Regions from separate parts of the Pseudoalteromonas sp. ABV4_021 genome, predicted to be linked through region 2. Evidence: predicted binding sites of a transcription regulator. Region 2 holds the regulator's gene; each other region holds the start of a gene.
What was found. Region 2 encodes ArgR, which controls arginine synthesis, uptake and breakdown. Its sites were predicted from a motif close to ANTGAATANNTATTCANT; they were not measured.
Positions count from the first base shown of each region.

Region 1: gltB (glutamate synthase large subunit) is a predicted target of ArgR. The motif match lies at 1,699-1,716, and genes of this name have one in related genera.
Region 3: ACXAFE_RS15370 (arginase family protein) is a predicted target of ArgR. The motif match lies at 2,107-2,124, and genes of this name have one in related genera.

Region 1 covers NZ_JBSWVB010000001.1:1,172,128-1,175,419, forward strand. Annotated here, with positions in the region: gene ACXAFE_RS05615 (Grx4 family monothiol glutaredoxin) at 139-471, shown strand; gene ACXAFE_RS05620 (substrate-binding periplasmic protein) at 548-1,447, shown strand; gene gltB (glutamate synthase large subunit) at 1,927-3,292, shown strand, end outside.
Region 2 covers NZ_JBSWVB010000001.1:2,233,135-2,236,426, forward strand. Annotated here, with positions in the region: one part of gene ACXAFE_RS10410 (IS3 family transposase) at 1-397, shown strand, start outside; gene mdh (malate dehydrogenase) at 449-1,387, opposite strand; gene argR (transcriptional regulator ArgR) at 1,675-2,142, shown strand; gene ACXAFE_RS10425 (Dyp-type peroxidase) at 2,199-3,110, opposite strand; gene ACXAFE_RS10430 (ABC transporter ATP-binding protein) at 3,125-3,292, opposite strand, start outside.
Region 3 covers NZ_JBSWVB010000002.1:223,652-226,943, reverse strand. Annotated here, with positions in the region: gene ACXAFE_RS15375 (amino acid ABC transporter substrate-binding protein) at 1-609, opposite strand, end outside; gene ACXAFE_RS15370 (arginase family protein) at 718-1,830, opposite strand; gene ACXAFE_RS15365 (YjgN family protein) at 2,204-3,283, shown strand; gene ACXAFE_RS15360 (M48 family metallopeptidase) at 3,283-3,292, shown strand, end outside.

The sequences.
Region 1 (3,292 bases), 1.1 Mb from region 2:
CTAATAAGTCTATTGGAATGTTGAAAAAGAGTAATAATCGACAATGAAACTGCGCTAGTGTGCCAAATAAGGCGAGTAAATCACTCGGTTGAATTGCTAAACAAAGATAAATTACGCCAAAAGGTGTCGAGGTAGTAAATGGAAACGTTAGACAAGATTAAGCAACAGATCGCAGAAAACTCAATTCTACTTTATATGAAAGGCTCTCCAAAATTACCGAGCTGTGGTTTTTCATCTCAAGCGTCACAAGCTTTAATGGCATGTGGTGAGCAATTTGCGTACGTTGATATTCTTCAAAACCCTGATATCCGTGCAGAGTTACCAGCTTATGCAAACTGGCCTACGTTCCCACAATTATGGGTTGAAGGTGAGTTAATTGGTGGTTGTGACATTATTGTAGAAATGTTCCAACGCGGTGAACTACAACCTTTAATCACCGAAGTTGCCGCTAAAAATAAAGAAGCAGAATAATATTACGTTAAGTAGTAATTGATTTTGTGGTATTTTTGCTAAGCTTAATTCATTAGTATGATGTTTTAAGCTTAGTATGACTTTTCAACCTTATTTTATTCCTCTCGTTGTTACGCTGTTTTTATTTAGTTTAGAGAGCGTTGCAAAATCATTCGAATTTTCATATCAACATCAGCAACAAACTAAAACGATCACCGTTAATCAGCCCTCTGCAAACCGTTTTGAAATAGCCCGTGAATTACCACAGCAATTAAGCTTAGTAACGCTTGATTGGCCGCCATACATTGATCGTAATTTATGTGACAAAGGTTGGGTATTTACACTTACCGCAGCATTATTTAATGAACTTGGGTTTGGTATTAGTGTCGAGTTTTTTCCTTGGGCTCGTTCGGTACGCATGGCTGAATTAGGGCAGGCTGATATTTTGTTCCCAGAATACTTTATAGAAGTAACCGCCCCCAGTGATGTAATAGCACATAGCTTCAGACGCAACAATTTAGCGTTATCAAATCCGTACGCGGGTGGCTTAATTGGACTAATGAGCCGTGAAAATTATAAAGCACAGTACGATGGCACTTTTCAGTCAATTCAAGGGGCGCGAATTGGTGTTGTAAGAGGGTATCAAAATACCCCTGAGTTTGATAAGCACCTTGATCTTGGCTTTTTTAATGCAATTCAAGCGCGCGATGATCAACAAAACCTAAAACTCTTATTGGCAAGTCGGGTAGATTACATAGTTGCTGATCCCAATGTGATCGAATACCTGTTAAGTCACGACGAGCAAGGTGACAAAAATCAAATTAAATTCATTGAACCCGCCTTTCAATATAATGATTTTTACTATGCTATAAGTAAACGCAACGCAATGTGGCAATCGCTGCAAGTTAAAATTAATGCCAAGCTATCAGAGTTTGAGCAAGCCGGAACGATTAAAACCATTCAACAAAACGCTGGAAAGTGTTCGCCCGCAAACTAGCGTCCTGCCTGATGTACAAGATAATTCAAGTTTAAAAAGTGGGTTTTCGGTTAATTGGTATTACCATGAATAAATATTCAAAATCATGAATAGTTTACGTTTACGTAAACTACAGTTGAGAGTTGTTTTTATTTACATGGTGTTAATATGATACCGGTGTCAATAAGATCCTATAACCAAGATAACCGCAGTTTAGAGGATTTTATCGGCAAATTTGTTGAATTTATGTATAAGTGAAAAATATTCAACAGCCTGAATATGTATTCACAATTTGGTTGACTCTAAGCAATATCTTGGTTAATTTTGAGAATCGCGCAAGTGAACACTCGGCACGTACCAACATTAGCAACCTTTGTTTCGCGTTAACAAAATCGCTATTACTTATCGAACTGTCATAAAACTTCGATACGGTCATGCCAATACTTCCGTCAATCACAACTGTTTTGTTCACTTGAGCTGTAGCAAGGGAGGAGTCCAACATGTTATATGACTCGAGATTAGAAAAAGATAATTGCGGTTTTGGCCTTATCGCGCACATTGAAGGCCAGCCGAGTCACAAATTAGTTCGCACAGCGATCACTGGGTTAGATCGAATGCAACACCGCGGTGGTATTGCAGCAGATGGTAAAACCGGCGATGGTTGTGGGTTGTTATTGCAAAAACCAGACGGTTTCTTCCGTGCTGTTGCTGCAGAAAATGATTGGCACTTAGGTAAAAACTACGCTGTTGGTATGTTATTCCTAAGTCCTGATCCGGTCATCGCAGAGCACAACAAACAGGTAATTAGTGAAGAACTAGAAAAAGAAACGCTAAAACTGGTTGGTTGGCGCGATGTGCCCGTTAATCCAGCAAGTCTAGGACCGATTGCGCTGGAACAATTACCTAATTTTCAACAGGTCTTTATTTCAGCGCCAGAAGGCTGGCGTCCAAAAGATTTAGAGCGCCGTTTGTACATCGCACGACGTCGCATAGAAAAACAAATTAATGATGAACATTTTTATATTGCGAGCCTGTCGGGCTTAGTATCGGTGTATAAAGGCTTAATGATGCCGGCAGATTTGCCGAATTTCTACCTTGATCTAGCCGATATGCGCATGGAATCTGCTATCTGCGTTTTCCACCAACGTTTTTCTACCAATACGCAACCGCGCTGGCCGTTGGCACAACCATTTAGATACCTTGCACACAACGGTGAAATTAACACTATCGAAGGTAACCGCCAGTGGGCGAGAGCGCGCGCATATAAGTTTTCGTCACCATTACTTCCTGACTTACAAAGCGCGGCACCATTTGTAAATGAATCGGGCTCAGACAGCTCAAGCCTAGATAATATGCTAGAGCTATTCTTAGCGGGTGGTATGGATATTTTCCGAGCGATGCGCATGCTAGTGCCACCTGCATGGCAGAAAAACCGTGCAATGGATGAAGACTTACGTGCCTTTTATGATTTTAACTCAATGCACATGGAGCCTTGGGATGGTCCTGCAGGGTTAGTAATGTCGGATGGCCGATTTGCCGCGTGTAACTTAGACCGAAACGGATTACGTCCTGCTCGTTATGTAATTACTAAAGATAATCATATTACTTTAGCGTCAGAAGTGGGTATTTGGGATTACTCTGCTGACGAGGTTAAAGAAAAAGGCCGTGTTGGGCCGGGTGAATTACTGGTTATTGATACATTGCATGGCAAAGTATGGCAATCGTGCGAAATCGACGAAGATTTGAAAAAGCGTCATACCTACAAGCAGTGGTTAACTGACAACGTGAAACGTTTAGTGCCATTAGAGGAAATTGACGAGCAAGACCTTATCGGTCAACGTGAATACGATGATGATATGCTGGCGA
Region 2 (3,292 bases):
TGCTTACTCTAGAAAAATAGTGGGTTATAGCCTAAGTGATAATTTAAAAACGAGTTCAGTAAAACAGGCGTTTAAACAAGCGTTAAAAAATAGAAAAGTCACTTCACCTCTTATCCATCATTCTGATAGAGGTATTCAATATTGCTCAAATGAATACCAACGCATACACGAAGAATATGGCATAACGTGCTCAATGACAGATGGATATGACTGCTACCAAAATGCCTTGGCGGAACGCGTAAACGGTATACTGAAAAACGAGTATTTACTGACAAAGCCTAATAACTTGGAAGAAGCTGCGAAAATGGTGAAACAATCCATTGATATCTATAATCAAAGAAGGCCACACACGGCTTTAAAATACAAAACGCCCGATGAAGTGCATCGAGCGTTTTAATATTAAAAGTGTCAACCCATGCTAGTATGGGTCAAACAACTTATCGCGGCATTAACCGTTGATGAAGTCGATGCCTTCCTGAATGTCTTTGTTAAGCGTTTCAAGCATGTCGTTCTTTGCTTTCTCTTCGAATGCGCTAAGCTCACCGTAAGAAAGAATTTCTTCAACACCGTTTTTGCCTAAACGTACTGGGTGTGCGAAGTATGCTGCGTCACCACCGTCGATTGCAACGTATGCGTAGTCGATAACACCTTCTTCACCTTGTAAGCCTTTAACTAAAGACTGAGTGAAACGTGCAGCTGCTGCGCCCATTGAAAGTGTCGCTGAACCGCCACCCGCTTTTGCGTTAACAACTTCAGTACCTGCGTTTTGAATACGTGGAGTAAGTGCTTCAACTTCTTCTGCAGTGAACTCAACACCTTCAACTTGTGAAAGAAGAGGAAGAATAGTTGTACCTGAGTGACCACCGATTACTGGTACTTTAACAGAAGCAACGTCTACGCCTTTAAGTTCAGCGATAAACGCTTCTGAACGGATAACGTCTAGTGTCGTTACACCGAATACACGGTTAGCTTCGTAAGTACCTGCCTTTTTGAATACTTCAGCAACGATTGGTACAGTGCCGTTTACAGGGTTAGTGATAACACCTACAAGCGCCTTAGGACAGTTTTTAACAATGCCTTCAGCAAGTGTTTTAACAATGCTTGCATTAACATTGAATAAGTCTGCACGGTCCATACCCGGCTTACGCGGCATACCTGCTGGAATAATTACGATATCTGCGCCAGCAAGTGCTGCATCTAAATCGTCTTTACCAAAACCTTCAACTTTAACTGCAGTTGGGATATGTGATAGGTCAACAGCAACACCTGGAACAACTGGCGCTACATCATATAACGATAGCTCAGAACCAGCTGGTAATTGTGTTTTAAGTAATAAAGAAAGGGCCTGGCCGATACCACCAGCTGCGCCTAAAACTGCAACTTTCATGTGAATTCTCCGTGATTAGAGGTAGGTATTTAAAAAAGTGCCATAAAGATAATGAAAAGTGCGCATAAAAACAAATAAAACAGGTATTTTTTATATAAATCTCGACCATAGTTGTAAACTTTATCCGACTAGATTAGTTGACAACGCTATCAATTAAAAAAATCGCGTTTTCATTGAGATTAATTCAACTCTAATTGAATTAAGATGACGATTTTATTAATGCAATTAGCCCTAACTTGTGTAAAATTTAAGGTAACGTCCATCAATTGGTTAAACAGCCCGTTCACATGCAAATACAAGATAAACAAGAAGCGCTGGTTAAAGCGTTCAAAGCCCTTTTAAAAGAAGAAAACTTTGGTTCACAAGGCGAGATTGTTGATGCCTTAAAAGACATGGGTTTTGACAATATTAGTCAGAGCAAAGTGTCTCGCATGTTAAGTAAATTTGGCGCTGTACGTACACGTAATGCAAAACAAGAGATGGTGTATTGTTTACCCGCAGAAATGGGTGTACCGACAGCGAAAAGCCCGCTGCGCCAGCTGGTAATTGATATTATGCATAACGAAATGATGATCATCATTCGTACCAGTCCAGGTGCTGCACAACTAATTGCGCGTTTGCTCGATTCACTTGGTAAAGCAGACGGTGTGTTAGGCACCATTGCCGGTGATGACACGATTTTTATCGCCCCTGAAAAAGTCTCTGAAATTGACGTTACACTAGAACGCGTTAAAAAGTTATTCGAAAACGTTTAAAACTAATTAAGAGAGTTTTGTGTCGCATAACTCTCTTAAACTCTAGCTTGTTAAATCTAACTAGCTAATTCCCTAAGCATATTCACAGATGGTGCAAAAAACGCCGCACCAAAATCACTTTTCGCAAACTCCAGCCACATATCTGGGCCATTATCATCAATGTAGCCTAAACGGTGTTTGAGAAGCGTTTGAAACGCATAGCCATTATTTGCACAGCTAATAAATAAAAAGCCCTGTTGGTTAATATCAGCAAATGGCATGCCTTGATTTAAAAATAATGCATTGCCATGTTCATCGTAAAGCTCTGTACGAGCACTATGGCTGTTTTCCGGAGCGCAGCTAACCGCTTGGTTAGAATTAGCCATTCGCCCCATTACAATTTCTTGTTCTGCTTTTGAGATTTCTTGCCACGCCTTTAAATCATAACGATAACGCTGCACATGAATATAGCTGCCCGCAGAAAATGCAGCGTCTTCATCTCCCACTAAAGCAACAAGCTGCTTTTTGCGACCATGGGGATTAGCTACACCATAAATAAAGCCATTTAGGTCACGACCGTCTAAATAATGAAAACACTTTACTTGGTCAATCAGTTCAATATCACCACTCAGTAATTCAATCACTTCCATCACAAACAAATGAACTACATCAAGGCGATCTGCCCTAATTTGAATCATTAAATCTATTGGACGTGATGGCGTAGCATGCTCAATATGTTCAAATTGCGGAAAACCCGCCAACGTTTTTGGCATTTTACTGGGGTAAATATGTGGCCAGAACTGTGAACCTATCGCCACAACACAAGACACAAGTGCTTCTGAAAATTCGTGATCAAACCGCTCTTGCATATCAATAATACTTGCCAATTTTTTCGACAAGCTGAGTTCTTGGCCATCTAATACATTTAAAAATAAATGCACACCATGTAAATTGGCTTCAGCACAAACTCCTGATTGCGCTTGTGGCATAGCGGGTTTCCTACTTAATTGTTATTAGTATAAGCGAAATAATTAACCAAATGCGGACGAACATCAATAGCTAATCGCTGACCATAAGCATAGCGCTGATGTTGCGTGCATGGAATTTCAAGCTCTTGTTGCCCTAGTTTTACACGACATAAATAGCGATTACCAACAAAACGGCTCGCGAC
Region 3 (3,292 bases), on a different contig from region 2:
TTTAAATTTGAATACCTTGGCTAATTCAGGAGTTGTTTTATCAATTTCACGCTGTGTTTTGTATTGCATTTCGTTCAACACAATGAGATCAAGTACGTGCTTACGCTGCTTCATAATGTGAAACAATCTATCGACATTCTCAATCACTAATAATTGCGCACCTAATTTAAACCCATGCTGTGTTAAATAATGGTGGCTAAAATTGTTTTCTATTACCGCGGTTTTGTATTCTTTTGCGGCGAGGATTGACTCTAATTTAATTTGTTTTTCGGGTAAGGCATAAAAATATGCCGTAAAGTAGCTTAGTTTAGCAACCCACTTAAAATTGGGCTCACGCATAGGTAAACGGGCAAGTGAAAAGATACACGCATTTGAATCGCGTAACACCCCGTTATAAGCGAGTGACCAGCCAAGTACATTTAGCTCATAATCAATATTTGCAGCGCTTAACGCACGATGTACTTTATCAAAGTTGGGCCCAACAAATTTCCCGTGCTCATTGTAATATTGAAAGCCACTTAAATTTTCAGTGAATACCGTCAGTTTACCGAACGCACTAATAGGCATTAAGCATAACAAAACATACAGTGCGGCTAATCGGTTTACCATCTTTACCTTTTTGATAAATCAGGGGGTTTCATACTGTTAAGTGTAAACCCTGTTATTGACTTTAGAAACTATAAAAGCAAAAAAGGTGCCATTTGGCACCTTTTAAATTTACTTACTGTTCATCGCATTTATTAACAAGGCAGAAATTTTGGCTCCCTCTCGCAATGTACTTTCAGACGCTTGTTTACCACTATGTGATGCATCGGTAAATGGCGCAATTTCCATCATATCTGCACCCGTAATTGGAAACTCTTTAGCAAGTGCATTTAAAATTAACATTGCTTCATCTGGTGTCATACCATCGTATTCAGGTGTACCGGTTGCTGCTGCAAATGTTGCATCAAGGGCATCGATGTCAAAACTAACGTAAAGCTCGTCGACATTATCTGCTTTTAATTGTGCAATAACTTGGTCAACTATTGATTGTGCGCCCTGCTCTCTAATCTCGTGCGCCCAATGTTGTTTAACACCAAATGTAGATTCCCAATGTGTTTTATCTTTACCACTTGAGCGAATACCAAACTGAATTAGATGATGAGGCGCCGGTAAAAACTCGAGAATATGTGTACACCAAGAGCCAAAACATAAATCAATACCTAAACGCTCAACAAGTAGGTCAGTGTGTGCATCAAAGTGGATAATCGCAGTACGTTTACCCTGTGCACGTTTTGCCTTTAAGTACGACTTAGTTAATGGGTAACTAATTGAGTGGTCGCCACCAATACCAAAAATCCCTTTATCTGGGAAATTGGCGTAAAAGTCATCACAGACATCTTCGGTAATTGATAATGGGCTTACGTGATAATCGCTGCTTTCATCTTGATAAAGCGCTTTTTGACAGTTTGAAATCGTACCGTCGTTTAAGTATTTATCATGTAGCAGGTGCGGAATAACGCGCACATCACCTAAGTCGAATGTTTTCGCATTTGGTTGTTGTTCCATTAAGGTGCTGCGTAAAAATAGCGGCCCCCAGTTTGCGCCGCGTAAAATGCCACCGCCGCAATCTGAGCTGATGCCTAACGTTACTGCGCTATATTCACTTTGTTCAATAGTTTGCAGGCTATCACGCCACAGCGCATCGATGTTTTCGGTCTGACCATAGATTGACTGGTGCAGCGCTTCTTTTCGCTCTTTTGCCGTGTTAACGGTGAAAACACCGTTACCCGGTGGGCATAAGCAATTTGTTACTTTTTCAATAAATGCGTTTTTAGAGTCGCTCATATTCAGCTCCGAACAAAGCATAATCAGTCATATAATTATGCATAGATTAAAAATTTATTGCTGGAAATACCTTTTGATACCAAATACGCTGATTACAAAGCTTAGCAAGGTATCATTTAATGGTCATTAATTTTTAACTCGTTGTATTTGTTAAAAATTGGTTTATTCGATAAACCCAACAATAATCTACGTGCCCCTTTCTTAGAGGCTTTGCCTTTGAATGTCAAATCAACTACCAAAAACAACCCGTAATCTCCTGAAGATTTATTCAAGCTAAATGCATAGCTTTTCATATAATTATCAAGTTCTAATTTGTAACTAAATGATTTATAATGTGTTCGCTTAACAATTGCATACAATCAGGAAACGTTTAATGGACCTAAACACAGCGCCGCAAACTCGCCGTTCGCAAGTTCAATTCGCAGGTCAAACTGGCCAATTTTTTTCAATCTGGATAGTTAATATAGTGCTTACTGTACTCACCCTCGGCATTTATTCTGCTTGGGCTAAAGTCAGAACACATCGCTACTTTTACAGTAATACCAGTGTCGATGGGCACCAATTTACCTATCTTGCTAATCCGATCCAAATTTTAATTGGCCGCATTATTGCCGTCGTATTATTTGCTATATACGTTGGTAGCGTTCAATTTGTTCCAATTCTTGGCTTATTTATTATGCTAATCGCACTATTTTTAATGCCTTGGGTTATTAACCGCAGCATGCGATTCCAACACCGCATGACAAGCTATCGAAATGTACGTTTTGGTTTTAACGGCAGCTATGGCGAAGCGTTTCTTGTTTTCATTATTTTCCCAATTTTATCGGTATTTACCTTATACCTATTAGTGCCTTGGGTGATGAAGAAAATTAATTCGTATATTTTAAACAACATTACGTATGGTGATCGTAAAGTTGAAGCAACGCTGTCTACAACTGACTACTATGTTGCCGCACTGTTAGTTGTTGCAGTGTCAATTGGTGCCATGTTTGGTTTTGCAATTGTTATCGGTATCGGCGCCGCTATTTTTGGTGCGACTGTTGATATGGCTAATTTAGATTCAGCAGGCATGAGTGCTGCCGCATTTGTAATTGCGCCAATTACTGCGCTGTTGTATATCGGTATGTTTGCGCTTATTACCGGTATTTATCAAGCACGTATTCGTGCACACAACTTTGCTAACAGCGAAATTAAAGACGTTGCTAAATTTGAATCAACGATTACTGAGATGCAATTTGCACGTTTAGTATTCTTTAACTTAATCGCGATTGGTTTGTCACTTGGCTTAGCTTACCCGTGGGCAAAAATTCGTGCTGCACGTTATTTAGCAAACGGTACGTTTGTAGAAATTCATGAGAACGCAGATAACGTGATTGATGATATGACCAGTGAACAATCAGCTATTGGCGAAGAAATCGCAGAAGTATTCGACTTAGATATCGCCATCACCTGATGAGTCAAC